Regions from separate parts of the Pelorhabdus rhamnosifermentans genome, predicted to be linked through region 1. Evidence: riboswitches for the same ligand, from Rfam matches in the RefSeq annotation. Region 1 holds a riboswitch; each other region holds the start of a gene.
What was found. A riboswitch is a leader RNA that binds a small molecule or an ion and turns the genes downstream of it on or off. The one in region 1 is predicted to bind cobalamin.
Positions count from the first base shown of each region.

Region 2: another riboswitch for cobalamin. It lies ahead of Ga0466249_RS18805 (TIM barrel protein); the one in region 1 lies ahead of Ga0466249_RS06700 (sirohydrochlorin cobaltochelatase).
Region 3: another riboswitch for cobalamin. It lies ahead of cobT (nicotinate-nucleotide--dimethylbenzimidazole phosphoribosyltransferase); the one in region 1 lies ahead of Ga0466249_RS06700 (sirohydrochlorin cobaltochelatase).

Region 1 covers NZ_JAHGVE010000004.1:125,003-135,206, reverse strand. Annotated here, with positions in the region: gene Ga0466249_RS06740 (outer membrane protein assembly factor BamB family protein) at 1-1,184, opposite strand, end outside; gene Ga0466249_RS06735 (energy-coupling factor transporter transmembrane component T family protein) at 1,192-2,079, opposite strand; gene Ga0466249_RS06730 (ABC transporter ATP-binding protein) at 2,027-3,736, opposite strand; gene Ga0466249_RS06725 (hypothetical protein) at 3,741-5,432, opposite strand; gene Ga0466249_RS06720 (energy transducer TonB) at 5,599-6,348, opposite strand; gene Ga0466249_RS06715 (ExbD/TolR family protein) at 6,354-6,767, opposite strand; gene Ga0466249_RS06710 (MotA/TolQ/ExbB proton channel family protein) at 6,754-7,389, opposite strand; partial or broken gene Ga0466249_RS06705 (nucleotide-binding protein) at 7,482-7,631, opposite strand; gene Ga0466249_RS06700 (sirohydrochlorin cobaltochelatase) at 7,714-8,556, opposite strand; cobalamin riboswitch at 8,720-8,899, opposite strand; cobalamin riboswitch at 9,205-9,388, opposite strand; gene Ga0466249_RS06695 (adenosylcobinamide amidohydrolase) at 9,604-10,204, opposite strand, start outside.
Region 2 covers NZ_JAHGVE010000019.1:49,093-59,296, reverse strand. Annotated here, with positions in the region: gene Ga0466249_RS18810 (ABC transporter substrate-binding protein) at 1-289, opposite strand, end outside; gene Ga0466249_RS18805 (TIM barrel protein) at 286-1,257, opposite strand; cobalamin riboswitch at 1,404-1,585, opposite strand; gene Ga0466249_RS18800 (efflux RND transporter permease subunit) at 1,669-4,770, opposite strand; gene Ga0466249_RS18795 (efflux RND transporter periplasmic adaptor subunit) at 4,767-5,858, opposite strand; gene Ga0466249_RS18790 (DUF6282 family protein) at 6,107-6,949, opposite strand; gene Ga0466249_RS18785 (MFS transporter) at 6,976-8,319, opposite strand; gene Ga0466249_RS18780 (methyl-accepting chemotaxis protein) at 8,995-10,204, opposite strand, start outside.
Region 3 covers NZ_JAHGVE010000006.1:222,822-233,025, forward strand. Annotated here, with positions in the region: gene Ga0466249_RS09590 (GntR family transcriptional regulator) at 139-846, opposite strand; gene aroA (3-phosphoshikimate 1-carboxyvinyltransferase) at 1,379-2,641, shown strand; gene aroC (chorismate synthase) at 2,638-3,705, shown strand; gene Ga0466249_RS09605 (shikimate kinase) at 3,705-4,247, shown strand; gene Ga0466249_RS09610 (nicotinate-nucleotide--dimethylbenzimidazole phosphoribosyltransferase) at 4,244-5,329, opposite strand; gene cobT (nicotinate-nucleotide--dimethylbenzimidazole phosphoribosyltransferase) at 5,322-6,380, opposite strand; gene Ga0466249_RS09620 (hypothetical protein) at 6,437-6,580, opposite strand; cobalamin riboswitch at 6,538-6,727, opposite strand; gene Ga0466249_RS09625 (LytS/YhcK type 5TM receptor domain-containing protein) at 6,995-8,686, shown strand; gene Ga0466249_RS09630 (LytR/AlgR family response regulator transcription factor) at 8,676-9,404, shown strand; gene Ga0466249_RS09635 (DASS family sodium-coupled anion symporter) at 9,478-10,204, opposite strand, start outside.

The sequences.
Region 1 (10,204 bases):
TGCTCATTCACAACAAGTTGTTCAATCATTCCCCCGAATTTTAAGCGATTCACCAATTCACCTGTCTGATCAAAAACAAATAAGCTGTTGGAACTGGGATGTTCAATCGGCGTTGGCAGCTGCCAATTGGCCCGGTTGTAAGTGTTACCTGTAGTAAACAAAAATTCTCTGCCGATGGTTTTCAAGTAATTACCGCTTGTATTCATGTAGACGCCACCAATTTTTTGCGGCAAACTCACCGTACGCTGCCATAATAACTGTCCCTGAGTTCCGTCATATAAGAAGCAGCGCCCATCGCTCGCAACACCAGCGACAAGAGAGCCATCCGACGTAACTTCAGGGCTGCAACGCATGGTCACAGTTTCGTAAGGATAAACCACATCGGGTTTTTGCGTCCACAGCACCTTTTTCAATTGACCATCAAGACAATAAAGAATATCCGTGTATTTTAGTACTTTGCGGTTATCCCAGTTAGCTGTACCGAAGCAGACTTTGTCACCCCTTTCATCTACACTGACCCATCCCGCCCAGGCATCCATATTTTCTTGTTCTGGAAACATCGCCAGCCGGTTACCGTCTGCGTCGAACTGATAAATTCGACTTTTATATTCATTATGACCGTCGGAAAAACGAATATAGCGTAATCCAGCGGCATAAATTTTTCCGCTTTGATCTGTTTTAATACTGACAATTCCGGGATAGGTCTTATCCTTAATGCCGACACCAAGTTCACTTACACTGGCCTGCCGCCATATTTCGCGGCCGTCATTGACATCAAGACAAAGTAAACAGCCTTCCTGACTGGTTTCGCCAATTAACAAAGAACGATTATCTCGGGTAAATTCTAACGCTGAAATGGTGCCAAGTCCTAAATTTTTCCGCCATAATAGCTTTCCCGTAGCGGAAAACATGAGCAATTCACCATTATCCGTTCCCATAGCCAACTCGCGATTATCCGGTGAAAATTGAATAAACCCTTTCGTAAATCCCATGCGCTGATAATTCTGTACTTCTACTTTTCCCAAAGAAATTTCAGCGGTTTTTCGATAAAGCCCTTGCTTAGAATCAGATGATGCAACAGTCGACGAAAACATACTGCCAGAGCCGCCAAAAATATGTAAAGCAATGGCCCCCATCGTTACGGCAAACAGGCCAAACAGCAAAGCGGTACGGATTTTTTTCATTTTTTCCTCACATCCATACTTTCATCAGATCGTATAAAACACGCCAAGCTGGAATATAAATCAGACCATTAAATTGCAAAACATCCATGATTTTTAATACACCCATGCTGACTATCACAAGAATGAAACCGTAGCTAAAAAGCTGCTCTACCTTTGGCCAATTTTCCATATCAATACGATGAAATCCACGTCCAAAACCGCGACTTTCAACGGAAGAAGCCAGCGTGGCAGCCCGGCGCAGCGTTCTTGCCAGTATTGGAAATAAAGTTTGAAACGCCGTTTGAATGAGATGGCGCGGTGAGATCGTTCGAAAAGGCTTAAAACCCCGTAATCGCTGGGCCGTGAGCACAACCGATGTCTCCTGGAAAATCACAGGAAGAAAACGAATGCTAGTAATCAGCATAAATGCCAATTCATACGGCATTTTCCAGGCCATAAAGCTGCGCAATAACTTTCTGGGATCGGAAGTCCACGTTAATAAAAGACCCAATGAGAGCATAATTCCTGACCGTAATGCCTGGACTGCCCCATATTCCAATCCCTCCCGATAAACAAAAACGCCGCCTGTTAGCTTTCCAATGATAGGTACGGTCGGTGCAATCAGGCAAGCCACAATGGAGCGTGGTTCCTGACTATAAAATAACGCCTGGCTGGCCATGGATCCCCAAATTCCCAGCAAAGTAAACAGCACCAAAATCCGCCAACGTCCCAAGGATGAATGGGCCAATCCATGCATAACTAAAGTAAGGCAAAACAAAATGAACAAAGAACGGGAACTGTCAATTAGGAGCGAAACAATCGCAAAACAGCCAAGCAACATCAGTTTGGTGCGAACGTCTAGTTTATGAAACAGCGTATGGTCCGGCGTAGCTTCCCACACCTTCCTGTCGTACATAATCGACCACCTCCTGAACGGTCACAGCCTGACCATCATATAGATTTTTCGCCGTAAGCAAAGCAGAAGGCGCTTTTAATCCATTTTCCCGTAACAGGGCTTCTTGAGAAAAAACAACCTGCGGTGTATCATCGGCGACAATTTTTCCTTGTCCAAGCACAATGATCCGGTCGGAAAATCGCGCCGCTACTTCCGTATCATGAGTACAAAAAATGACGGTTCCTCCCTGAACTGTATACTCTTTTAACAAAGCGACAATGTCTTCAATATGACCAATATCCTGGCCTGTCGTTGGCTCATCCAGAAGCAAAACAGGCGGCTCAGCAGAAAGTACCGCAGCGATTGCGACCCGCAGTCGCTGTCCACGGCTTAAGGCAAGGGGAAAATCATTTTCGAGCCCGCGCAGTTTTAATGCGTCCATTAATTGCTCGTAGCGAAAAGAATATCCGACCTGTCCGTTTTTTTGTTGCAAGGAAAAGGTCACTTCCGCGGCAACGGATGAATTGAAAAGCATTAAATCCGGATTTTGCAGTACCATCCCCACGTTTTGATTCATACCGTGAATGATTTGCCCCAACACACGTACCTGCCCCTTCACCGGTTTGAGCAAGCCGCCGATTTGGTGCAGTAACGTCGACTTTCCTGCCCCGTTCGTTCCCATCAAAGCCACAAATTGCCCCTGCGGAATCCTAAGTTCAATATCTTGCAAAATCATTCGGCCTTGTGCTTCATATTGAAAGGTAAGATGATTGATTTCTACTGCTGCCAAAGGCAAAGAAACAGCATCAGGCCTTATTTCTTTCGGTGTACAATGCCAGGCAGGCACCTGATACTGTTCTTTAATAGCCTGTACCGTATCGTTTACGGATGCGGATCGGTTCAAAATTCCTAAACCGTAACAAATATCAATGGTTTGAGGCAGCCGAAGTCCCTGATCATGAAAAAACGCGGCCTTGCCATAGGCTTCTTCCCGTGTTCCCTGCCACAAAATTTTACCATCCGCCATAATCACAACGTGACGACATAATGGCAGCACTTCATGCAGCCGATGCTCAACAATGACAATGGTCATATTGAGTTCCCGATTAAGCTTTTGTAATAAAGACAAAAGCTCGGCTGCTCCCTGTGGATCCAGTTGACTAATCGGCTCATCAAGCGCTAATATCTTGGGCCTCGCCGCAAGTACCGACGCTACAGCCAAACGTTGCTTCTGGCCTCCCGACAAAGCATAGATACTTGAGTCTCGCTGGTCATATAGACCGACCAACCGCAAAGTTTCGTGTACACGAGACTGAATATCTACGGCACCCATCCCCATATTTTCCAAAACAAATGCCGTTTCATCAAATACTGTTGTCGAAAAAATCTGATCATCGGGACTTTGAAATACCATGCCGACAGATTGACTTAAATAAGCAATAGTGCAGTCCCGAGTATTTTCTCCCGCAACAAAAACATCGCCAGTCAATAGCCCCCCGCTTTCCTGTGGAATGAGCCCATTAAGCGTTTTTAGGAGAGTACTTTTCCCGCAGCCTGTTGCGCCTGTAAGCAATACAAAATCGCCTTGCTCTATCGTAAGAGAAATGTGAGAAATACTGGGATCCTGTCGTTGTCGATAGGTAAACGATACATCCTGCCATTCGATCAGCTTTGCCATAAAGTTAGTCCCCCCCGACTTTCGACAATCGCTTGCCTAACAAAACGCCGCAAAACGCTCCGATTGCCGTATAGACAAGTCCGTTAACAAGTAAAATCAATTCAATATACCAATCCGCATAATACATACGATAGAGTACAGACATCGACTGAAGGGATACATAAATTGATAAACAATCAGCTGCCGCACAAATAAATGCCAATAGGGCCATTTTGGGCACCGGAATCTTATCGCCTGTCTGTTGCGACTGTAAATACCGGTACATCCCACTCCCATAGAGAAAGCTTTCCAGAAACAAAGCATGAATCCCATAGGACAAAAAAGTGATCGGCGAAAACTGTCCAAATGCCAACATACCAAGTAACATGCGAATAATGGATATAAGGGCAATCACACCGGTATAAGGAATTAAAATAACCAGCGACATAACAATCATATAGAGAAAAACACTGCTAAATAGCCCGCTGATTACAAAACCAAATGGACCAAGTAAAATATGAAAAAGTTCACCAAACAAGGTAGAAGGCACATTCACAACGGCAAAAGCCGCCGCACCAAACAAAGCAATCGTTACCAACCAGCGCGTCCTAAAAGTCCGAAGAATACGTTGGAATCGACAAGCCGCAAAGAAAAGTCCGCCGGCTAATAAAATCACTGCAAAGCAAACCACACCAGCCGCTCGGCTATCCTGCTTAATAATCTTAATTGGAATTTCTTTTATTACAGTTGAATCCATTTCATCCGCGATTGTCACCTGTAATAAATAATTGCCGCCACTGCCAAATAACTGTTCATCGGCATAAACAGGCAGACGAATTCTTTGTTTCGCTTCACCCGTTAAAGCGGCAAAAGCAACCAAGCTGTTCTCATGACCGCCCAACGCTCCGGCCTCAGCATTTTCTCCTGTCGTACTTGGTGTAAACAAACCAGGTATCGGTTCATGCGTGTAGGCATCAAGCAACATCGTGGTAATAACAATCAGTTTTTGTTGCCCCGCCGGATTTGTTAGATCCAGTCCCATATGCGTAACAGGGTGAATGGCCTCCATTTCCTGATTGGTCGCTCCTTTACCTTGTAACACATTTTTATAATAATCCCAGCGTCGATCCCTTAATACAATGGTACTGCGATTCAATCGATCATCTGTCTTACCATCTTTGTCCAGCGGTAACACGACAGAATCAATGGTAAAGGCCGTATCTGCCGGAATTTCCCTGGTACCGGAAACTGCGATCACCAGACGCTGAACTTGATCACCAGCCCGAATCAGGACGGGATAGTTGCCTGGTACTACATCGTCGTTCACTTTAAGCGGAATCAAATCAAACCATTGGCTATAACCGCCGGACAAATTGATTTGACGCTGAAGCTGGCATAGCTCCCCTTGATTCATGACTTGCCAATTTTGCTGCGGGTGAATAGGTAAAAAGCCTGCCGGTAATTCAATAGAAGCTGTAAGCTGCTTATCCTGCAGTCCTAAATTTTCAACATTAAAAAATGCTTGAATCTGTTCACCTGGTATGACAGATTCTTTTTCTTTTCCCAAATAATAAGGAATTTGACAGGACAGCGAAATTTCACTTTCTTGTGCAAAACCGTTTGACATGGAAAAAAAGAACAGGAAAATGGCACTACAGCCCCAAATCAAATATTTGATTAGTCCTTTGTTTACCTTCATCAAAAACATGTGTCGCACTATTCACTTTCTCCTATTATTCGTATCAAAACAGCAACTATCATGTACTAAAACTTTGACCTATATGTCAGATGGAAAGAGCGTGGCATAACATAGTAAGCCGGTGCTGTTGCAGTAACTTTGTCATTTGTTGTAATATCCCTGCGATCAAATAAATTGTCAATGTTTAATCTAATCGGAATACGACCGGCAGCGTTGTAACGCAGGTAATGGCTTCACCCGTACTTCTGTCTTCTGCCGGAATAAACCGCCACTGCTGCACTGCCTCCACTGCAGCATCATCCAAGCTGTCGTCGCCACTTGAACGATATACTGAAACAAATCCCGGACGCCCACTGGCGAGTATTTGTATTTTAAGCAGTACTGTACCTTGCACTCCCTGCCGCCGGGCACTTTCGGGATACGTTGGAGTGACTTGTGACAAAATTCCAGGATGCGTATATCCCCCTGCTCCCCTGCCTGAGCCACCATTTCCGGAGCCGGTTCCGCTGCCTAAGCCGCCACTTCCTGAACCACTTCCCACTCCGTTGCCTCCGCCTGATCCACTGCCCTGACCTGAACCCCCGCTGCTCTGACCTACACCTCCCCCGCCAGATTCACTGACATTCGTCGACACTTCGGCCGAAAGTACAGACATGCTATTGGTTGCCGCCACGACACTGGGAACTTCAGAAGAGGCAGGTGCTGCCGGGTGAGGTGTAGCAATTGGCGCCACTTCTGCTGCTTTACCGGCAGGTGAACTATCTTGACTTTCTGCAAGCGGATCGTCTTGCTGCGATAAATCCAATTCCACATACTGCTCGATCGCCTCTGGCTGAACCAGGGCACGGGATGCAATCCAACCGACACTGGTTAATACCACGGCATGAACCACAAAAGATACAAGCATCGCCCGCCAGCGTTTGCTCTTTGCCATCGTCGCTATTTCTCCTTTCTTTCTGTTGCGATTGAAATGCGCTGCGCTCCAGCTAATTTCAATTCATCCAAAGCCGCCACTACTTTACCATATTCCACTTGCTTGTCTGAGCGTAGAATAAATACAATATCGTTTTGCTTATACAATTCAACTTGCGTCCGTTTTTCCAGCAATTCCAGGGAGATTTCCTCTTTATCAAATAAAATTTTTCCTTCCGCTGTCACCGTAATCGCAATGCTATGGGGTCTTTCATTTTGCGCCGACTGCGCTTGTGGCAAATGCACCGGAATGAGCTGCTGTTGCTCCACCATGTATAACGTACTCATCATAAAAAAAACCAATAGAAAAAAAATGATATCAATCATAGGAATAATCATAAGTTTTGGCTGCCGTTTCCGGCGAAGCTTACTGATGTTCATGGTTTTTCTCCTGTTTTAACTGCGCTACAAGCAAAACGCAGACTTGTTCTAAATCGGTAATGATTCGATCCAGTCGATGAGTAAAATAACTATACACAGCCATGGATAAAATGGCGACACAAAGGCCGGAAGCCGTCGCAACGAGCGCTTCTCCTACACCGCCGGTGATTGCCAGGGGCTGACCACTCTTAATATTTAACACACTAAATGAACCGATCATCCCGAGAACCGTTCCCAACAATCCCAACAGAGGTGCAACCGTAACAATGGATTCCAAATGATTTAAGTTTTCACTTAATTTGGCTACTGCAAGCGCTACTTCACCTTCAAGTACTGTTTCATAAGCCGCCAATTCCTGTTCAAAATACCTGATTCCTTTGGCAGTTACATTTGCTACAACTCCACCTGTCTGAAAACAAGCGTTTAATGCTGCTTCCCAGTCGTGTCCTTCAATCAGGGGTGTTATTTTGTCAATAAATCCGTCTTGCTTTGGTTTCATTTCCCGATAATAGAAAAACCGTTCCACTGCGATGCCAATCACGGCAAAAGAACAAAATAAAATCAGATACATTGCAAAACCGCCTTTTTGAAAAACGGCAAAACTTTGTGTAATAGACTCCATGTTTTCTCCTCCAATAAAGAATATACTTAAAAGGCCACCTGCAAATTCTTAACAATATGAATAATTGGATTTGCGCCACACACCCGGCAAGTTTTCCCAAATAACAACCGAGTGGAATCATTTTTCGGATCACAGCCAATCTGACAAACCGAATATCCGTTCTCGGCTAATGCAGCAGAAACGTTTGCCGCAGTTGTTGATTTTCCAATGCCTCCTTTTCCATAAAATGAAATTTTACGCATAACGGTTTCCTCCGTTCATTGTCTGCGCCCTCCTGTAACTTGAGCAAACCTTAGGTAATGTAATACAAAACGTTCTTATCCATTAATGTTTACAATCTTTGGAGCGATCAATTGGACACATCAAATCAAGTAGATGCTGAACATAAAGCTGCTGAATCGCTTCATTTTCGCCTAGTCCGTGAAGATAAGTGGCAACTTCAAAACCGGCTTTACTTAATTGCGATTTGACTGAAGAATCGTCATGACTCGCCAAAGCATGTTCCACTTGTTCATCCGCCATTAATAGAAAAGGCATTAACATCACTTTTTTTATACGGGCCTTTTTTAATTTGGCAATCACATGATGCAGTTCGGGAAAGCCTTCTATTGTATAAATAAAAACGTGCTTCCACCCGGTTTCTTCCATTTTAAGTTGTAAAGCAGCATAAGCTGTATTAACCGGATGAATTTTGCTATGCCCTACCAAGACAACAGCCTCCTCTCTTCCAAGTGGCGGCAGTTGCTTTTTAAGCGCCTGAATCGCATTAAGATAATCATCTGATTTGCCATTTAGCCCCATATAATAAAGCAGAGGACGACCAATCGCCACATGCTCAAATACTTTGAGTTTAGCATGTACGTAATGAGAAACTATCCATTTGATTTTTTCATATTCTTCACCTACAACAAGATGTAATGGCTGAATCAAGACTTCTTTATATTTTTCAGTCTGAAGCCGTTCCAGTGCTTCTTGTTCCGTATCCACATGAATGCCGTTTCTTTCTTCCCATGTTTTTATCACTTTGCGCGAAGTAAAAGCCCGACGCACTTCATAGTCAGGAAAAGCTTCACGTATTTTATTTTCTATACTTTCAATACTGGATTGTAATGCCTCACGATAAATCGTACCAGAACTGACAACTAAAATTGCTTTTTGCTGTAACATGATATCCTCCAATCCTCCAAAAATTCGACAATAAAAAAAACTTCCCGCAATAAAGGAAGTTTTTTTATAAGGAAAATCAAAAAATAAAAATCCCGACCATATAACTATAGTCGGGAAGGATTGATTTCTTATGTAACCCCCTCCCCATCGCTCGTGGGTAAAAATGGTGATTGCTAAACAGGCAGTTCTCCTGGCTCTGGATCATTGCTCGCCCAACCTTCCCAAAACAATTGTCTCAGTGGTATACTTGGGTTTGCTCCTCATTACAGTGGCGGGACCGCGTCGGTATTTCACCGAACTTCCCTATTAAGCCCTTGCGGGCACCTATCTCAAACATATGAAGTTTTCTAATAATTAAAACATAGCACATTTTTCCAAATAAGTCAAACACATGAAATCTTCGTTTAATGAAAATAAAAATTCCCATCAAAAGGTCAGTCGAAAAATTAAATTTCAAAAAGAAAGCCCCCGGAGGAGGGGCATCAGTTGCGGTGTCTAGGCGCAACGATGGAAACAAAATAATTGGAACTATCTAATGACTCCTTGCCAAGGCAAGGAAAAGGTTTGACAACAAAAAAATCCCGGCCACTCACAGCCAGGAAGGATTGATTTCTTCTTAAATCCCCTCCCCATCGCTCGTGGGTAAAAATGGTGATTGCTAGATAGGCAGTTCTCCTGGCTCTGGATCATCACGCGCTCAAACCTTCCCAAGACTTTAGCGTCTCAGTGGCATTTCTTGAGCTTGCTTCCCATTACAGTGGCGGGACCGCGTCGGTATTTCACCGAACTTCCCTATTAAGCCCCTAAGGGCACCTATCTCAAACATATAAAGTTTTTCGAATGCTAAAAACTATGTATTCACTATAACATGTCCCTGCAAATAAGTCAAATAAGTCAAATAAATCCATTCAATCCTCATAACTCGCTAATCATATTCCAGTTCAACTTACCCTCAGTGCAATTTACTGCAGCTATTTTTTGACGCAAAGCAGCACATAATTTCATTCCGCCTGGTTGAAAAACGGGACTTTCAAGCAATGAAAATAATTAATAAAGTCCATCAATCCCGAGTAGCCCCCAACAATATTCCTGCCATACAGCCTGACAAAAAATCAAAATAACCTGTGCTTTAGCCGTTGAAAAAGGTAAATCGGCACTACAAATTTCATCCATTCCTAACCGCCACAGCCGTTCTTCCGCTCGACTTTGACGCCAGGGAATAATTTTGCTTTCCATAGCTAGTGATTCTTTCAATGCCGTTTTCACTGCACAAGCCAAAGCTTCGCCAAACAACGACTGGGTCCCTACATCATTACAAAATACTTTAGCCGTTGGATTGGTAGCAAAAATAATCCCATCTGCTCCAGTACCCGTAGCCGGACTTAATGTACAAGAATTAATCACAGCCAGTTCCTGAAGTGCTGCACTTTTGGCTTCCGTAATGGTTAACAAGGCTTTAACCATATTCCCCTCTGCTATCTGCGCATTCGTTAAGACTAACAGATTGATAGCATCATTAAACGCACAATCACGATTACTATCCTCGCCATGCTCCCCTGCCCTCATCGCATTCGTCCCGATTACTGCTGTTGCAATGACTTCAATCAGCGTATCTTGAAAATAAAATGCACTATAGCCATGACGATCA
Region 2 (10,204 bases), on a different contig from region 1:
TCTGTTTGGCCTGTTCCGTAACATTCGATATACCGCTATTATCAGCTAAATAAGTGAGTGCTTCGATTCGATCGGCAGCAACTAGATCCACCAGAATTTCATCAGAAGCAAGCGAAACGGAAACTATTCGCTGCGGCTTTTGGGACATTGTCATCGAATAGCCTTGACTATCCGTAATTTTATAACCTGCCGCTTCCTGATCCTTTTGGGCCTGTTTTCCATTGCACCCGCCAAGGAACAAAGATAAACAGAACAACAAAAGCAACTGCCATGTCATGACGCGTTTCATGAATACACCGTCCCCATCCGAAGTGCCTGTTGTTGGCATACAATTTTTTGTACCCAATCATTCAGTGACGCCTGCACAAATTCATGTACTAAATAATCTGGCTGTACATACTCAATGATACGCCGAACCTCCGGCGTGGTAAAGGGCAAATGTTCATCAATTTTTAGCACATGGCTCATGACATCTTGTGGGGTATATTTGTCTTTCAGCGGAAAATTCCTGCTTTTCCTTACATAAACACTTGATAAAGATCGATGCAAATGAATGCCTTTCACATAACGGTCATAAGGTTCCAGTTCACGTAATGTCTGCAAAATGTAATCAACACCTTGCGTTTCTGTCGCTAAATGAAGATTCGTATTCATCAAATGGCCTGTATCAAGCATAATCCCCACATTCCGTGGTTTGACCCCCGTAAGTAACTTTTCGGTCAACTCGGGATTGCGCAAGGTTAAACCCGGCCACCACAGATTTTCAAATAACAGGGTCGTTTCAGGAGGTATGACATCTGCAATTTCATTGATAATCTCAATGGCCGCTTCAATAACCTCACCATCAGAAGCACTGAATTTCCAACTAAAAAGTTCCGGCGAACGGGCATTACTCACATGAAAGACAAGATACTTTGCACCCGCGCGAACAGCCAGCCGAATATTCCGACGATATAAGTCCAGCCATGCGTCACGCGTAACACCGCCAAAACAGACCCTAATTTGATCATCACTGCCAAATTCCCGCAGCAAAGCCGGGCGATTCCCCCGCCAAAAATCCAGCCAACAGGGCCAAAATCGCAAATGAACGCCTTGTATCCATTGTTTTTTATAAATATGCTCATCCCATGGTTCAACAAATATCATCTCCAAGCCGTCCAGATGATAATGATTTAAAAATGCCTGCAAACACTCCGCGTTATGATGAACAAATTCTCCATCCGAGTAATAATTAGACAAATTGGTTAGTTGCAACATCCTTTTTCACCTCCATACAGACATCTTCTAGCCTAGTATAGCAAGAGGAATAAAAAAGACCTTCTTGACAACCGCAAGAAGGTCTAACTAACAAATGACAAACAAAATTTTTGACCTAATCCCCTCCCCATCGCTCGTGGGTAAATGCGGTGACTGTTAAATAGGCAGTTCTCCTGACTCTGGATCATAGCTCGCCCAAACCTTCCCAAAACATTCGTTTCAGTGGTCAATCTTGGGTTTACTCCTCATTACAGTGGCGGGACCGCGCCGGCATTGCACCGGACTTCCCTATTAAGCCGCAAAGGGCACCTATTTCAATCCTATGAAGTTTTATAAAATAAACAACTTTAAACTTATTTATACCACTTATAAATAAAGAAGTCAAATAATTTTAGAAGATTCGCACTTTGTTTAGTCATCTTGCTTGAAACGCGGGAGTTTAATACGGCTTTCCGTGTCGGGATGAATCCGAAAACAAGCTGCATAAAGAGCAGGTAAATACAGAAGCGTTAGAACAGTGGCAATAAATAAACCGCCCATAATAGAAATAGCCATAGGACCCCAAAACGGACTCACTGCCAAGGGAACCATACCTAAAATCGCCGCCAAAGCGGTTAACATAATCGGACGAAATCGCAAGATCGTCGAATCAATAATAGCATCCCAAGGCTTTTCACCTTGCGCCAGATGCTGATCAATTTGATCCAATAAAATAACGGAATTACGCATAATCATTCCGGCTAAAGCCAATACCCCCAGTTCAGCTACAAACCCCATGGGACGATGAAAGATAAACAGGAACAAATTCACACCAATCATGCCAAGAGGGGCTGTCAACAGTACTAAAGCCATTTTCCCCATATGCTGCAGTTGCAACATCAATAAAATGACAATCGCAGCAACCATAATCGGTAAAGTCTTAGCCAAAGAACCAATAGATTTCGTACTATCTTCAGCACTCCCACCAGGTGTAATCGTATAACCGAATGGAAGTTCTTGCCGCAAATCTTTGAGCTGAACATCAATATCCTTGACTACGTCATTGCCAAGAATCCCTTTGGCAACATCGGCTTGCACCGTAATCGTCGGCTCAAGACCCCGGCGCCAAATCAGACCATTTTCCCCTTCATAACTCAACTTGGCTATCTGTTCCAGCGGCACATAACGACCATTCGTCGTCGGAATATTTAAGTCTTTGAGTCTCGACAAATCCTGCCGATCCTGCCCAACAGTCCGAAGAACTATATTAATTAAATTATCCTTTTCCTGATATTGCGTAACAGGAAGTCCAGAAAGATTGGTTTGCAAACTTGTAGCAAGCGTTTGACTATCTATCCCCAGTGCCCGCGCCTTATCCTGATCAATATCCAGATGAAGCACTTTACTCTTTTCATACCAATCGAGGTTTGTTTCCGTCACTGCCGGATACTGTGCAACAATGCCCCGTACTTGTTCGGCAAAGCTCCGCACGACTTCAGGATTTTCACCAGAAACACGAAACATGACAGGATACGCCGCTGGCGGTCCATTTGACAACACACTCGTCCGAATTCTTGCTTCGGGAAACTCCGAACTTATTGTACCATTAATCCGTTCTGCCAAACGATCGCGCTCTTGGTCATTTTTCGTCAAAACAATGAGCTGAGCAAAATTATCGGCATTAAGCTGCATATCCATTGTTAAAACAAAACGCGGCGATCCTTTACCAACATAAGAAGCAAAATTAACGACAGCTGGATCTTGCTTTAATAGCTCGGCAAGCTTAGCTGCCTCTTGATCCGTTGCTTGAAACGAAGAACCTTCAGGCAAGGTCAGCTCGACAATTAGCTCCGGTCGCAGCGAGGTAGGAAAGAACTCCTGAGTAACGAGACGCCCAATTCCGAGTGACACAATAAAAGCGGCCAGTGTTGCAACAATCACTAGTTTATTGTGATGAAGACAATGATATAACACCTTGCGAAATATTTGTTTAAACTTTCCTTCTGAGTTTTCTTGTAGATTCTTACTTGAATCTGATTCTGTCAGTGGTTTAATTTTTAATATATGATAACCAAATAGCGGAATAACCGTTACAGAGACTACCCAAGAGGCAAGTAAAGCAATAGTAACAACAGAAAATAACGTTCCTGTGTATTCTGCCGCCTTGCCTGTTGAAATAGCTACAGGTAAAAATCCCGCTGCTGTAATCAATGTTCCTGTCAGCATCGGTTTCGAGGTGACAGTATAGGCATAGGTCGCTGCTCGAAACTTCGTCCAACCTTCTTCTAATTTTAATTCCATCATCTCAATCGAAATAATCGCATCATCCACAAGCAGTCCAAGGGCAATAATAAGCGCTCCGAGCGAAACTTTATGAAGATTAATATTAAAAAGCTTCATAGCTAAAAAAGAAATGCAAATAACAAGAGGAATACTAAGCGCTACAACAAATCCTGCCCGTTTGCCCAAACTAAGAAAATTGACACCCAAAACAATAATAATAGCAAGCAGCAGCGTTTCAACAAATTCATTAATCGAACTCCGAACCACTTTCGGCTGATCTGATACTGCATGAATTTCCATACCCAAAGGCAATTCCTGTGTTATTCGTTCGATTGTTTGATTTAAATGATCACCAAGATTTAAAATATTGCCGCCATCTTGCATAGACACAGCCAATCCGATGGCTGGTTGCCCGTTATAATACATTTTCGGTTCCGGTGGATCGGCATAATCCCGCTTTACTTCAGCTATATCCCCCAAACGAAACAGACGATTATTGGCCCGAATGGCAATATTTTTGATGTCTTCTACATTTTGAAAAATACCTGTCACACGCATATAAACATTATCAGAAGTTGTTTCGACACGTCCCGCGGCATTCATAGCATTTTGCTTGCTTAACGTATCCACAATTTGCTGAGGATCAATCCCAAGAGCGGCTAACTTGTTATTTTCAAATTCTATATAAATTTTTTCGGGCTGATTCCCCTCTAATTCTACCTTGCCTACATCAGGCACTTCAAGCAGTTTCAAGCGAATGCGATCCACTTCAGTCTTCATTTCAGCAAAACTAAAGCCATCGGCTGTAACGGCATAAATCGAGCCAAATGTATCACCATAAGTATCATTAAACGAAGGTCCAATCACACCCTCTGGCATCGTACTCCACGTATCCTGAACGAGATTACGCACCCGCTGCCAGGTAGGACGGATATCCTGTATTCTCATGTCTTCGCTTAAATTAACAAAAATAACTGCGGCTCCCGGTCGTGAATAACTATTAATATAATCAAGACCCGGCGTCTCCTGTAACTTTTTTTCGATTTTATCTGTCACTTGTTCTTCCACTTGCTTGGCGGTTGCACCGGGCCAAGCCACTTGAACAATCATTTGTCTCACAGTAAATTCAGGGTCTTCTGATCGCCCCAGTTGAAAATAACTGAACGTCCCGGCAATGAAAAACAGCAAAACAAAAAAGAACACGACTTGCTGATGCCCTAAGCAGTACTCAGTGAGATTAAATTTTTTCATTGCGAGCCACCGTCCCAAAGGCGAACCTGCTGTCCCTCGACGAGTTTCTGAACTCCTGCCGTAACGATCGTTTCGTTACCGTCAAGACCTTGCAATACTACAACCGAATTATTACCATAATTACCGAGCTGCACAGTGCGACGGTGTACAACGTTCTCTTCTACAACCCAGACAGAAGGCGTGTCGTCTGTCTGATAAATGGCTGTAAGGGGCACTGAGATTTGCGCAGCCTCAGATCTGTTAAACTGAATTGTTGCCGACATGCCTAATTTGACGAATGGCGGCGGATTCATTCCGATCCGCACACGATAGGTCCGTGTAGTCTTATCCGCCTGAGGCGATACCTCTCTGACCTGACCAGGTACTTGAACGCCAGGCAAAGCCCAAAAAGTTACCGTCACAGGAGAATTTTTTGTAATCTCCCCCAAACGTTGCTCAGGAACAAAAATCTCTACTTCCAATTCGCCTGTACGCACAAGTGTCATCACAGACTGACCGGCTGCAACAACTTGCCCCGCTTCGGCAGAAATTTCCGATATAACACCTTCCTGATCCGCTTGCAAACTCCCGTAATCAAGTTGGTTCGATCCTTGGCTTAAGGATGCCAGGGCATCCCGTTCTTTTTGGTTCGCTGCCTCATATGTATTTTGCATTTGATCAAGTTCTGATTGGCTAATTGCCCCTTGATTATGAAGCGCTTGATAGCGCGCTAAATTAATTGCAGCTAATTCACGGTCCGAACGAGCCGCAGCAAGTTGCGCATCTAGGCGATTCGTGCCTAATTTTAAATCTTCCAAGTCAAGTTCCATTAATACATCGCCGGGATGAACAACAGTGCCCACATCGACGAAACGATTGGTAATCTTTCCACCCACACGAAAAGCCAGCTTATTTTCATAGCGACCACGCACTTCACCAGCATAAGTTGACAAATGTGTCCCCGCATTTTGACTGACATTCATCGTCTTCACAACAACAGGCGGCACCTGCTCAATTTTTTGCCCGCAACCTGCTATTAACAATCCCATAACACCAAGAGTCATTATCCAACCACGTAGATAGCGAATTCTTCTCTTTCCTTTCGTCATCAATTTCACTCCTATATCTACTCAATCTCTATACTCACTTACTGCATCACTTACAATAAATCTTAGCCTGGCATATATTTTTTATTTCTTCTTCCAAAGAACGTAATCCTGCCTTTACGACGGAAAATCATCTGCTGCATTGGACAGGTACTATAAATAAAATGAAGGCTCCCGAACATCGGAAGCCTTCATTTTATTTATTAAAAACCATCATCCACTCTTGAATATACAGAATAAAAAAAATCCATTTAAATGTCCAGCCCTAAAAGTTGTGCCGGATAAATCTTAGTCATCTTATCTATCTCTTCTGACGGAATACCTGCATCAGTCAGATATTGAATATATGAACTTAGAGCCTCACTCCATAACGGATTTTCTATCTGTCCACCGTCAGTAGAAATAATCGTTGTATCATAGCCTACTTCTTGAATAGCAGCTACATTGCGCTCAAAGTTGGATTCATAGCGCCCGCTCCCAATAGAACGAGCATAACAACGTTCGAAATAAACGCCATAAGGAACAAGTGCCTTTTGATCTTCAATCGATAAATTCACTGTGCGCCACTCAGGATGGTTTACAACAATCTTTTGTACCCCTTGCTGTTTTGCCGCTTCAACTACGCTAAAAATCTCCTGAGGTGCTAAATGTCCTGTTCCTAATATAATATTAGCAGCAGCTATTTTCTTGAAAATTTCAATCGCCTCAGATAAAACTTTCCCATCCCGAACGACTTCCACTCCGTCTGAAGCCCCTATCAACCGGCGTTCATGCGCCGAATAAGAGGTTGGCAGCCAGACACACTTTGCTCCCATGGCAATTGCCGTATCCACTGCAGCCACATTTAATCCGCCCATAGGAGGATTTAGTGTAATACCGCCAAAAACTCGAACTCCCGGAACAATTCGTTCAGCAATCCAAGCACGATCCATTGTTGGCACTAAATGAGATTTAATCATGATGGCCCGAGCTCCAACGCGTTTGGCTTCCGTCGCTAACTCAATATCATCGAGACGCCGCATACGAATATCCGGTGTCGTATGAATATGAAGATCAATAATCCCTTGTAAATTATTTTCCTGACATTGGCCCATAACAATAACCCCTCTTCAAAGAAATTTTAGTTCATTGAATTTTCCGTTACCCGTTTTTTGCTGAAAAAGTTCTTATAAACAAAATACGTAGCAGCCAAACTGGCTATCACACTATAAATAATTCCTAAATACCAGATCCCCAAAAATTCAGTGTAAAATGCACCACCGACAATCGAAAATCGCGCAGCCATAAACCCACTAAGAGTCAGCATAACAGCACCCATAAACTGACCAAAAGTATTGACCATTCCCATTAACATGCCACTAGTACGAATCGACCACAACTCGGCACCCACGGCATTCATCAGTGGAAACAAATTAATTAATATGCCCGAAATAAACGCTAAGATATTTAATAATAGCGGTGAAAAAATGGGAAAAGTATAAGAAAAATACATACAAATCATCGCAACTTGGGCTATCCAAATAACAACACTCCGATGAATCCCATGTTTCAAAGCAACATCTGAAATCAGCCCCACAACAGGCGTCCCCACTGCACGCCCCAGCACATAAATCGTAGCCGTTGTTCCCCCGGCGATCATTGCAGCCTCTTTACTCATCCCACCACTCTGCAAATAAAAATCCGTTGCATACATTACCAGCCAGGCTGGAACCAATCGCGTACCGACAGTAAATCCTGACCATACCATCGCAAAATTCCAGAATTCCAAACTCGTAACAGCTGCTTTAGCTACAGAAAAATAAGATTGCCCTTGTTCTTGAGCACCATCTTCTTGCTTTTGCACCGAAACCAGACCGATATCACTTGGATCAGACCTAAGAAATACAATTGCAATCACCGCAATCATAAACACAATACATGCCATAGCCAGTGTTGCACCATGCCAGCCGCCCAATCCAGCAAACGTACCCCCGTGAGCCAGCAGAATAGCAAAAACCGGCATAAGTAAAAAGGTCATAGCTTCACCCAATCCGCCACCTGCTCCTGAAAACATTTGCATAACAAACCCACGTTCGTGCTTGCTAAACCATTTATTTAACAACGATGCACTTGGAATAAACGCTGCGGCAGCCATAAAGCCCATCACAGTACGCCAAGCCACTGCTTGATAAAAGCTATTACTATAAGCAAAACCAACCATGCAAAGCGCTACGGTTCCAATACCAATAGGAATCACTCGCCTGCCGCCAAAAATATCCGTCGCAGTTCCCCACGGAATCTGCCCGATAGCATAAGAATAAAAAAATACTGAACCTAAAATGCCCAATTCGGGCTTACCAATATTCCAATCCACAACTAAATATTTAGAAATGCCTGTGTAATTCCAACGTACAAGTTCAGCTGTACAATAAACGAGCATACAAACGCCCAAAATTAACCAGCGGTAATTACTCTTATTCAACATAACTTTCCTCCCGAATTTTTGTAACTTGTTTTCGTCAAAACATAAAGCAACATATGTATACGGTATACCAACGATGTGAAATCCCTTTATTTTTTACACGATAAATACTCCCTTCGCAAACATCTTGGTATCCTGTATTCCAAACTAACACATTACTATATTCATTATTTTTTACTAAATTCCTGCTAATTTAGTTATCTTTTTAAAAATCCGACAATTCATAGTCTAAAAGCCACTTGCCAATCCGGCTATTATCCTGACTATTTTAAATAATGACTATTCGTTGAAACATCCGTATATTAAGGCAAAACTGTTTAATTTTCTTTTCAATAATTAAGTGTTAATATCTAGCTGCAAGGATATTAAGCTATTAAGAAAATGACAAACTACATTGTTCATATAGACAATTGAGCCTTGCCATTTATTTTAGGAGGAATTCAGATGACAAAAAAAAATAATCAACAAGTTGCTCAAAAACCCTTCATTGACTTATCCCAATTAAATCAACTCATCGCAAATTATTCCAAGAAAAAACATGTTGCCAAATAAAAACGTTAGCAAAAAGACCGATCAAAGATATCTTTGGTCGGTCTTTCTTGGCTAACACATACGCCCAGCCCCGAGCATTTTCTTAATTTTTCTGTATAATGACAGATAAATCATTAAGTGTTTTTTCTAGATTTGGAATTTGCCGACTGCTTCCCGGAGATTCATTGCAAGCTTGGCCAACGCTTGACTGGAAGAAGCAATTTCCTCTATTGATGCAGATTGTTCTTCCGTTGCAGCTGATACTGTCTGAGCCTTTTCTGTGCTTAATTTGCTCAGTTCATCAATCTGATTCACCGACTGAACAATTTGCTGACTGCCTGTTGTTACATTTTCTACAGCAACAGATATTTCCTTGGTTTGCTCCGATACTTTACTGACCAAAGCTGCAATTTCGCGAAAGACTTCTCCCGAAGCAGTGACTACTTTCGCTCCTAACTGAACTTCTTGAGTCCCATTATTCATAGCAGCTACTGCTCTATCCGTGTCGTCTTGAATTTCACCAATCATGGTGGCGATTTGTTTAGCAGCATCTTGTGATTGTTCTGCAAGCTTACGTACTTCTTCCGCAACCACAGCAAAACCACGTCCCTGTTCTCCTGCCCGTGCAGCCTCAATCGCAGCATTTAACGCCAGTAAATTGGTTTGCCCGGCAATACCCGAGATCGTATCAACAATCTGGCCAATTTCCTTAGAACGTTCTCCCAACTTGGCTACTACCGCCGCCGAGCTAGTAACTGTCCTTTCTATGGAATCCATCTGATTGACTGCTTGATTTACCGATTGATTCCCTTCATTGGCCTTATGAACGGCTTGCGTAGATTGCTTGGCTGCTTGATCGGTACTAACATCCACCTGCTTAATGCTCGTAAACAGTTGCTGCATAACGGCAGCTGTTTCATTTGATATATTCAGTTGTTTCTCAGCTCCCGTGGCAACATCCGTAATTGACCCAGCAACTTGGTTGACAGCCTGGGCCGACTGATCGGCACTAGCCGTAAGTTCTTCCGAAGAAGCAGCCAAATGTTCCGCTGATTCATTCACGCGGCGCATCAATTTGCGTAAACTATCTCGCATATTTATCAATGCATTCGCTACTTGCCCGATTTCATCTTTGCGCACAAATTTTCGCGGTTTATCCCTAAAATCGCCTGCGGCAAATTCTTCACACGTGAAAACCATATTTCTTAAAGGACTCGTAATAAGCTTGGTAATATATATCCCACTCACAATCAAGATTGCCAGGGATATCACTAAAATGCCAATCATGAGTGTCATTGCTCTTTGTAGTGCCGCTTGGTTATCTTTATTCATTTGTTCTGATATCGTTGTGTAATAA
Region 3 (10,204 bases), on a different contig from region 1:
ATACTAGTATGGTAGTAATCAATACTGTTTTCAATTAATTTCATCAAATCTGAATTATCGAACGAGATATTATAGATAGTCCCGATGATCTACGTAGACCATCGGGACTAGCTAGCTTCAATTGCGACTCATTTTTCCTTATATTTTTTCCACCAATTTCTTCTGTTTAAAATAATCGGGATAATCCTTTAAAAGTTCATTTAAATCAAAAGTCACTTTATTAATGTGAAGATAAATCATCTCACTTCCAAGCTGAACATCCTGTTCTTGAATAGCACGAATCAGTTCGCTGTGTTGCTGCCAAATTCGCGGCATATCATGTCCGTTAGCCACATTCAACATTCGTACACGATTATAATGGGTATGTAATTGCTGAATGACAGACCAAACGCGTGTTTTTTTACAACCTTCAAAAATGGTACTATGCAATGCATCATCGAGTTCAAAAAATTTCAAAGGATTTTGATCTTCAATACATTCTTTTTGCAATGCAAGACACGCTTGTAACTTCACTAATTGATCGCTGGGGAATTCTTTACAAGCTAGTTTAATCACTTCTTTTTCAACAGTTTCACGCAAAAATTTTGATTCCTTAACATGTTCCAAATCAATGAGCGATACATAGGTTCCTTTCTGGGGAACGACATCTAATAAATATTCCTGAGACAATCGAATAAAAGCTTCTCTCACCGGCGTTCTACTGACATTTAATAAAACAGCAATATCTTTTTCAGATAGAGCACTACCTGGTAAAAGTTTTAACTGCATAATATTGGCTTTTAAAACCCGATAGACGTACTCGCGAGTTGATTCATGTGCTACTGGTTCAATCATATCCACATCCATGCTTGTTCCCCGATTCCTTACATATTTGTATCAAATGTACTATAGAATTCATCGATATGTCAACCAACGGCTCCAGGCAAAATATGCACGCCACTACCAGACAACAATTGTTCTTTTAAATATTTTTTCTAGAACAATTGTTAACACTTTTTAATATATTTCACCTGTTTATATAAAAAAATGTTTCGTTACTGCTTGACAGAGATTGCTTCTTTTCATATAATAAGGTGAATAAATTGATTTTTTCTCTGTGCAGGAGGCTATTCCCCGATGATTACTCACTTAAACAAAACAATTACAAAACAATATTATTACTTTTTTAGCTGGGGCTACTTTTTTAGCGCTGGCTATTTTGGTTGGAAAAAATTGAATAGATTGTCGTTAAGTGAGGCCTCAGCAATATAATATACGCGTAAACAAAACAGAATAGAAAAGCGCTATATAAAAGAGACTCATGTGAGTCTCTTTTTTTATCTATAAAATATTCATGGTAGAAAATAATAACATAATCGAACGATAGAAAGAGGGTTCTATGATGGCTACTATAACAATCATCCCCAATTTGTTAAGCGGAAATATTCACATTCCCCCATCCAAAAGTCTTTCGCACCGTGCAGTAATTTGTGCCGCCCTGGCAAATGGGACATCCTGTATTAAAGGTCTTATATTTTCCGATGATATTACTGCAACAATCGATGCAATGAAAGCCCTGGGTACGGAAATCTCCCAAGAAAAGGACAGTGTCCTCATCCGTTCCAACGGAAGCCTAACACCGCAAAAAGACATTATTGATTGCTGTGAATCAGGTTCTACGTTACGCTTTCTCATTCCTCTTGCTCTGACAAACCATTCCATCACATTTACTGGGCGAGGCAAACTCATTGAACGCCCCTTAGATACTTATTACAAAATATTTGACGAGCAACAGATTGCTTATCAAACGACACAAGGCAACCTTCCCTTATCTGTTACAGGACAACTAAAACCCGGATACTTTCGGTTACGCGGAGATATTAGTTCTCAGTTTATTACTGGACTATTATTCACCCTGCCGCGTCTTGAAAGCAATTCAAAAATTAATCTTACAACGCCCTTAGAATCGCAAGGTTACATTGATTTAACGTTAACTATGCTAGAACGGTTTGGTATTCACGTAACAAATAATGACTACCAAGAGTTTATCATTCCAGGCAATCAGCGCTATACTAGCCAAAATTACCATGTTGAGGGAGACTATTCGCAAGCTGCCTTCTGGCTGGCAGCCGGACTTATAGGTTCTTCTGTCTGTTGCTTAGATCTAAATCCGCATTCCGTGCAAGGTGACAAAGTCATTATTGATATTTTAAACAAACTAGGCGGAAATATTACTTTTGGTACAAATTCAATAACCGCCACACCTAGTAAAACGTCAGGAATCGAAATCAATGCGGCTCAGTGTCCTGATTTAGTGCCTATTTTAGCTGTATTAGCCGCAGTCAGCGAGGGAACGACTCATATTGTTCAAGCAGGCCGACTGCGGTTAAAAGAATCAGATCGGCTGCATGCCATTACACAAGAACTCAATAAACTTGGCGCTGATATTCATGAAGGCAGTGATTTTCTCACTATCCAGGGTCGCAAAGAATTGACTGGGGGCATTGTGGATAGCTGGAATGATCACCGCATTGCCATGGCCCTTGCCATTGCTTCGCTTCGCTGCCATGAGTCAGTAACCATTCAAAACAGCAGCTGTGTTAATAAATCTTATCCTGATTTTTGGAAAGACTTTGCGGAGCTAGGAGGGAAAATTAAATGAGTGCTACATGGGGTAGAAAAGTTCGTTATACTATTTTTGGTGAAAGCCATGGCAAAGGCATCGGCATGACTATCGATGGATTACCGCCGGGACTCATGATTAACTGGGATGACGTAACAAAAGAACTAGCGAGACGCGCCCCCGGAAACAGTCCTCTTGCCACGTCACGCCGTGAAACGGATCATTTTATCCTCTTGAGCGGTTTATTCCAGGGAAAAACAGCAGGCACGCCTTTATGCGCTATGATTGAAAATCACAATCAGCACTCGGCAGATTATGAAACGGCTATCCAAAAATTCCGTCCCAGCCATGCCGACTATGCCGGTCATGTCAAATACAAAGGTTATAATGATCCACGTGGCGGAGGACATTTTTCCGGACGACTCACGGCGCCGCTCGTTTTTGCCGGCGCCATTATCAAACAGCTACTACTCCAACAAAAGATTATCATTGGCTCACATATCGAACGTATTGGCAGCATTTCCGAACCCCGCTTTGATGCTGTTACTGTAGATGAAAAGTCACTTTTAAGGCTGAACCAACAAAAATTTGCTGTACTAGATCCAATAATCGGAGAAGAGATGCAAAATACTATTCTCGCAGCAAAAGCAGACAATGACTCCGTGGGAGGCGTCATTGAAACAGCAGCCATTCATTTATCAGCTGGGTGGGGAGATCCTTTTTTTGATTCATTAGAAAGCACTTTATCTCATCTACTTTTTTCCATTCCCGCTGTAAAGGGCATAGAATTTGGGGCAGGCTTTGAATTTGCTGCAATGTACGGCAGTACAGCAAATGACGCCATGCAGTGCCAAGATGGCAGGATTCAGACAACTACCAATCACAATGGTGGCATTACAGGCGGTATTACAAATGGCATGCCTCTTATTTTCCGCGTAGCTATAAAACCCACACCTTCTATTAGCCAAAAACAGCACACAGTCAACGCGCAGGGTGAAAACATTCTTCTTTCTACCATTGGCCGTCATGATCCATGTATTGTTCCACGAGCGGTCCCTGTTGTAGAAGCTGTAACGGCACTCGCGCTTTGGGAGATGATATAATGAAAATGAATTTGTATGCAAATAACGTTGTATTAATCGGCATGCCTGGCTGTGGTAAATCTTCAATAGGCTCGCTGCTCGCTCCGGCACTCAAAATGAAATTTTATGATGTAGACCGTTATATCGAAAAAAAAGAACAGCAAAGCGTTGCTGAACTTTTTTCACATGGCGAAGATCATTTTCGTCAAATCGAAAGTCAGGCCATTTTCGACATTTACAACAAGTCCTCGATTGTTATCGCAACAGGCGGCGGTGTTGTGACACGACATCAAAATATGGTACTTCTGCAACAACAAGGCATTATTTTTTATATTGAACGTTCCATTGAGATGATTATCGATTCCCTTGGTGCAGCTGAACATCGCCCCTTACTTGCCGGCAATGTTCAGCGCATTTACACCTTATATGAACAGCGAAAACATCTTTACGAAAAATATGGTCACTATCGAATTTCAAACAACGAATCTTGCCAAGCGGCTGTAGAAAAGATCCAAGCAAAGTTACTGGAGCACATACAAATAGAAACAAGACAAGAATGTTAATCTTTAACATTCTTGTCTTGTTTTAAAGCGCCTGGGCCATCTTGAGCAACAGCTACCTGCGCAGTGCCAAAAGTTTTCATATCATTTAAAACATGTAAAGATGCATTTATGAGAGACATGCCTAAAGCTGCCCCTGTTCCTTCACCTAAATTCATCTGCAGCTGTAAATAAGCTGGTATATGTAAACATTCCAGCGCTTCCTGATGTGCAGGCTCCATAGCAAACTGTGATCCAATCAGATATTCTTGAACAGTCGGAGCCAATTGTACGGCAATAAGCGCTGCGGCACTTGTTACGAGTCCATCAAGCACAACTGCCGCACCGCCAGCAGCTGCACCAAGTATGACTCCAACTAAACCAGCAATTTCAAAACCACCGACCTTGCTTAGCACGTCAAGAGCATCCTGCTTATCCGGACAATTGACTGTCAGCGCTGTTTTTAGCAGCTCAATTTGTCTGTTTCCAGATAAATTGATTGCTGTGTTGGAGTTTACAAGATCACTCAGCGGTTTTTCACTATAACAAGCAACAAGAGCCATTCCTGACAGATTATTTGCTCTGCCGATGTCACCTAAGCCAAAAATATGCGTTCCCTGCCTCCTTTCTATCTGAGCTATTTTGATGCCAACCTCGATGGCCTGTACCGTTTGAATTCGAGTCATTGCCGCTTGCTTGAGAATGTTTTTCGTTCCATAGGCAATTTTCTCATGATAAACGAACTGAGAAGTTGGCAAATCAGCAGCTACACCGACGTCAACAACACCCCACTTAGCCGCTGCATGATCCGCAAAAACCTTGATAGCTGCACGGCCTGTACAACAATCATTGATTCTTTGCACTGTTGATTCACGTAAATCGGGGGGAATGGCCTCGGTTATGCCATGATCCCCTGCCATAATAATAATACTCTTCTTTAAATCGTGTGGCCGTGGGGTACCTGTGATGCCTGCTAGTTTCTTAGCAAGGTGTTCAAATGAATGAAGACTGCCTAGCGGCTTGGTCAAGTTGTCCAGTCGCAACTGACATTTTTCCATGGCTTCTTCATCTAAGGGTTTTATCGAAGTAATAACCTGGTCAAGCATGATTCATTCCTCCTGCCTGACCCAATTTTCTACTATGATTGAGTAATTTTACAGCAAGTGTTAACATATCGACTACAATAGATGCTCCAATGGCTTCGCCTAGACGAACGCCCATATCTACGCAGGCTTCTAAATGTAAAAACTGCAAAGCAATCTGATGGGCTGGTTCTGTCGACAAGTGAGATGCAAATAAATAATCTTTCACAAGTGGGTGCAGCGTGCTGGCAATTAACGCCGCCGCAGTTGTATTCAGTCCATCAATAATGACGGCACAGCGATTGGCAGCACAACCTAGAATAACGCCTGCTAGCGCCCCCAGCTCAAAACCGCCCACCTTGGCCAGCACGTCTATACCATCTGTGACATCAGGCTGATTGACTGTAAGTGCCTGGCGAACAATTTTTCTTTTAACTTCTAATCGAGCATCGGATATACCTGTACCTCGTCCAGTCACCACATCGGCAGGCAATCCCGTAAAAGCGGCTACAATGGCTGCGCTTGCTGTCGTATTACCAATACCCATTTCACCTAGGCTAAAACAGGTATAACCCTGCTGTACATAGTCATTTACAATGGCAATGCCTGTTTCAATAGCCAACAAAGCCTGCTCACATGTCATGGCCGGTCCTTGAGTAAAATCATGCGTACCATAAGCAATTTTTTTATGCAAAAGTCCGGGGACATGTGATAAATCTCCGGCTACTCCCATATCAACAACAACTAAATGAGCGCCACAAAAATTAGCAAATGCATTGGCACTACCACCTTTCGAAATACAATAATTCGCCGTCATGTGAAGTGTTGTCTCCACTGGATAGGCACTAATTCCCTGCTTAGCAACACCATGATCGGCAGAGGCAATAATCATACAGTTACGAGGCAGCTCCAGATGTAATTTTCCCAAAATCCCTGCATATTGTTCTATCATACTTTCCAAACGCCCCAGGCTTCGGCCGGTTTGGTTAAAAATTTCCAATTGAACCTTGACCTGTTCCATAACAACTGCATCTAAAGCCGTAATTTTTAGCAATGTTTCTTGTAATAAACTCATGACAACCTCCAATATAAAATGAACGGATAAATTTAGTCTTTAGTCTACCCTCTGGATCAAAAATATTCTTCCTGTAATGATAAAAAGACATCTGCATAGATTAAAAAAAGAAGGCCTTTTGAGCAAATAGCTCGAAAAGCCTTCTTTTCCATGAAGGATATTTTAGCGGTAAAAGGTAGGTCTCCTGGCTCCTGGCTCATCAACAACTTACCCCTTCCCCTAATTGAGTGGCTTTGTAAGTTCTCCCCAGTACAGTGGCGGGCCCGCGCTTATGCATAACAAAGATGCTCTGACTTTCCTATTATCCCCCCATCACTCTGGGTGGCACCTTAACCGTATACTTATCTAATTGATGTCATTATAGCAGGCAAACAAACATGCGTCAATACAGACTGAATCTATAATAGTCAGTAAAATTTTTCCTTCTCAGCCAATCTTTTTGTTTATTCCAAATGAGATTGTCCACTTTAACAAACGTTACGAAGTCAATGTATCCGTGTATTTATTACGGATGATAAAAAAAATGACCATAGAATATGTTATAATAATAATTAGGCTTTACTTGTAAAATTCAGTGAATTATAAAAGTTTCTGCATGATTGTGAGGACTTACTATGTATCTCGATCTACTCCTGCACTTAATTAGTCACATGTCTTTTATCGCCATGACAGCCTATTTGATTGGACGCAGCCAATTTATTATTCATTGTGCTCAACATCCTTTTCAGCCCCGTTCCTGGGTTACCTTAAGTGCCGCTTTTTCTCTGCTCTCCATCATTGGGACCTATACAGGAATCCCTATTGACGGAGCCTTAGCTAATACGCGGCTGATCGGTACATTAATGAGCGGCTTCATAGGAGGGCCTATTGTCGGATTATGTACCGGGATCATTAGTGGCACCCATCGTTTTTTTCTTGGCGGTTTCACAGCAAGTATCTGTGCCGTTGCCACGGTACTAGGTGGTTTATTCGCAGGAATGATCCGCCAAAAATACGGATTAAATCATCTCAATTGGAAAACAGGCGCTCTTGTGGCTCTGATAGCTGAAATCACACAAAAATTCATGATTATTACCTTCGCCAAACCCGCTGAAACAGCCTGGGCCTTCGAAAAAATCAGTGCGGTTCCAACAACACTTGTCACGGTTATAGGAACTATCGTTTTTATGCTTATTACGGAAAACATCAAATTGGAACAAGACAATTACGGTGCTAACGCAGCCGAACTATCTCTCGAAATTGCCAGTCGTACCCTGCCCTACTTGCGCCACGGTTTAACAACAGAATCGGCGCAGAAAACAGCTGAAATCATTTTCAACCTCACCAAAGTCGCATCCGTCTCCATAACCAATCGCGAAGTCGTTCTCGCCTATATCGGCCTTGGTGACGATCATCATAAGGTTGGCGAACCTATTATGACAAGTTCAACAAAACGAACCATCAGTGAGGGCCAGGTACTTATTAGCAGTTCTCTAGAAGAAAGAGGTTGTCCTGTACCCAACTGTCCTTTGCATTCTGGTGTTGTTGCACCACTCACAGCTCATGGAGTGACAATTGGAACCATTAAACTATCCAAACGAGATGATCATGGAATTGGTGAATTAGATTTGCGTATTATAGATGGCATTGCGAATTTATTATCAGTACAAATTCAGCTAGCCGAAATTGACGAACAGCGTGTGATGCGCGAAAAAGCGGAGTTAAAGGCCCTGCAAGCACAAATTAATCCTCACTTTCTATTTAATACAATTAATATTATCATGTCCCTTTGTCGCACTGATCCTGCTACAGCGCGCAATTTATTAGGTCATTTGGCTACGCTTATGCAACAAAGTTTTAGTAGTCACCAAGATTTCATTACAATCCGCGAGGAGCTGCAAGCCGTAGAAGCCTATCTGGAAATTGCCAAATGCCGCTTTGGTAGTCGGTTAACAGTCACACTAGATATTGATAATGCTGCCCTTAATTACTCCATCCCCTTGCTTTCCATTCAGCCCCTAGTAGAAAATGCCCTGCATCACGGCTTATTTCCTAAACTCAGTGATTGCAAACTAACGGTCACAGTAAAGGTTAGCCAAAAAGAGGTAATCATCAAGGTTTCTGATAATGGTGTTGGAATTCCTAGCGATCGGTTGCAATCTGTTCTCCATGCCGAAACCGATGGCATTGGCATACGGAACGTAAACTGCCGAATGACAAGTATTTATGGCAGCAACTATCCGATCACAATTGATAGTAAAGAAGGCCAAGGAACGGATGTTACGTTACATCTTCCAACTGAGGGGAGGTCACAATATGCAGTTTAAAGCCGTCATTGTTGATGATGAGCAGCCTATTTGTGACGAAATCGAGTATTTACTCAAGAAACATCCAAATATTACAGTGGAAAAAAAATTCAATCATTGTTTTGATGCTTTAGCCTATATTACAGAAAATAAACCAGATGTTCTCTTCCTTGACATTAAAATGCCCGGAATATCGGGGTTAGACATGGCAAAAAAGCTCAGCGCCTTGTCAAAACCACCGCTCATTGTATTTATTACGGCTTTCCAAGAACATGCCTTAGAAGCATTTAATACACCCGCGATCGGCTATATCACTAAACCTGTAACTGAAGAAAAGCTGACGAGCATTATACAGAAAATCCGCAATTTATTAGCGCGTGATCATCCCAAACAACCCCATCAGAGCAATAAGATTTGTGTCATAGATAACGGAAAAATCCTACCCTTAAACAAACAAGACATCATACTCGCTTCGGTTAGCGAACGCGATGTGTATATTCGAACCATTCACCAACAATACACATGCAACCTTTCCTTTAAAGAAATTGAAACCATTCTATCTGATGAAAACTTTTTACGCGTCCATCGACAATACATCGTGAATCTCGATGATATTGTCGAGATTATTCCTTGGTTCCATGGCTCCTTTGTGTTACGTATGGAAGGCAATCAACAAGAAAATATTCCTGTAAGTCGTACAAAAGTAAAATTGTTGAAACAGCTTATGGGACTAAAATAAGTTCATACGAAAAAAATAACAGCAACAGGAATTGAAATCCTGCTGCTGTTTATCTTCTAAAGTTCATTCATTTTCACATAATACCAAGCCATTTCCAGTAAGTAGCGCCTAGCACCATAATGACAACATAACCAATAATTGTTAGGGGAATGCCTGTTTTAATAAAGTCCTTGGCCTCAAAGGTTTCAGTACCATAGGCAATCATATTCTGCGGAGCATTGACAGGCAGAATCATGCCGAAGCTAACGACATATTGAAGTACCATGGTCATGCCAATGACATTAATACCGGGTGTCTGTACGCTCTGCAAGATACTAATAATAATCGGAATCATGGCAGCCGCCAAAGCTGTAGCACTGGCAAAACCGAGGTGAATAATGACTAAGAAAGCCGCCATCACTGCAAGTATCGTAAGAGCAGGCAAGGTTTGCAGCCCAAAGGTTGTTACAATGATTTTAGCCAACCAAGCCGCAGCTTTCGTAGATAAAATCGCCGACCCTAAGCTAATGCCCACACCAAACAAAATGAGTGTTCCCCAAGGAATTTTTGCCTGCGCTTCTTTCCATGTCATCACACCAATTCCAGGCATTAAGAGCAGTGAAATAGCAGCAATCGTTGTCGAAGAGGTATCAAAGGGATGAACAATGTTTTCTGTAGCCCAGAAAAAGAGTAATACAAGAGAAATACCCAACAGCTTCTTCTCGGATGACCGCATTGGCCCCAAATCGCGCATGGCCTTTGCAACAGCTTCTTTCCCTCCCGCTATTTCATCGACTTCCGGTGGCATCAATTTAAGCAAA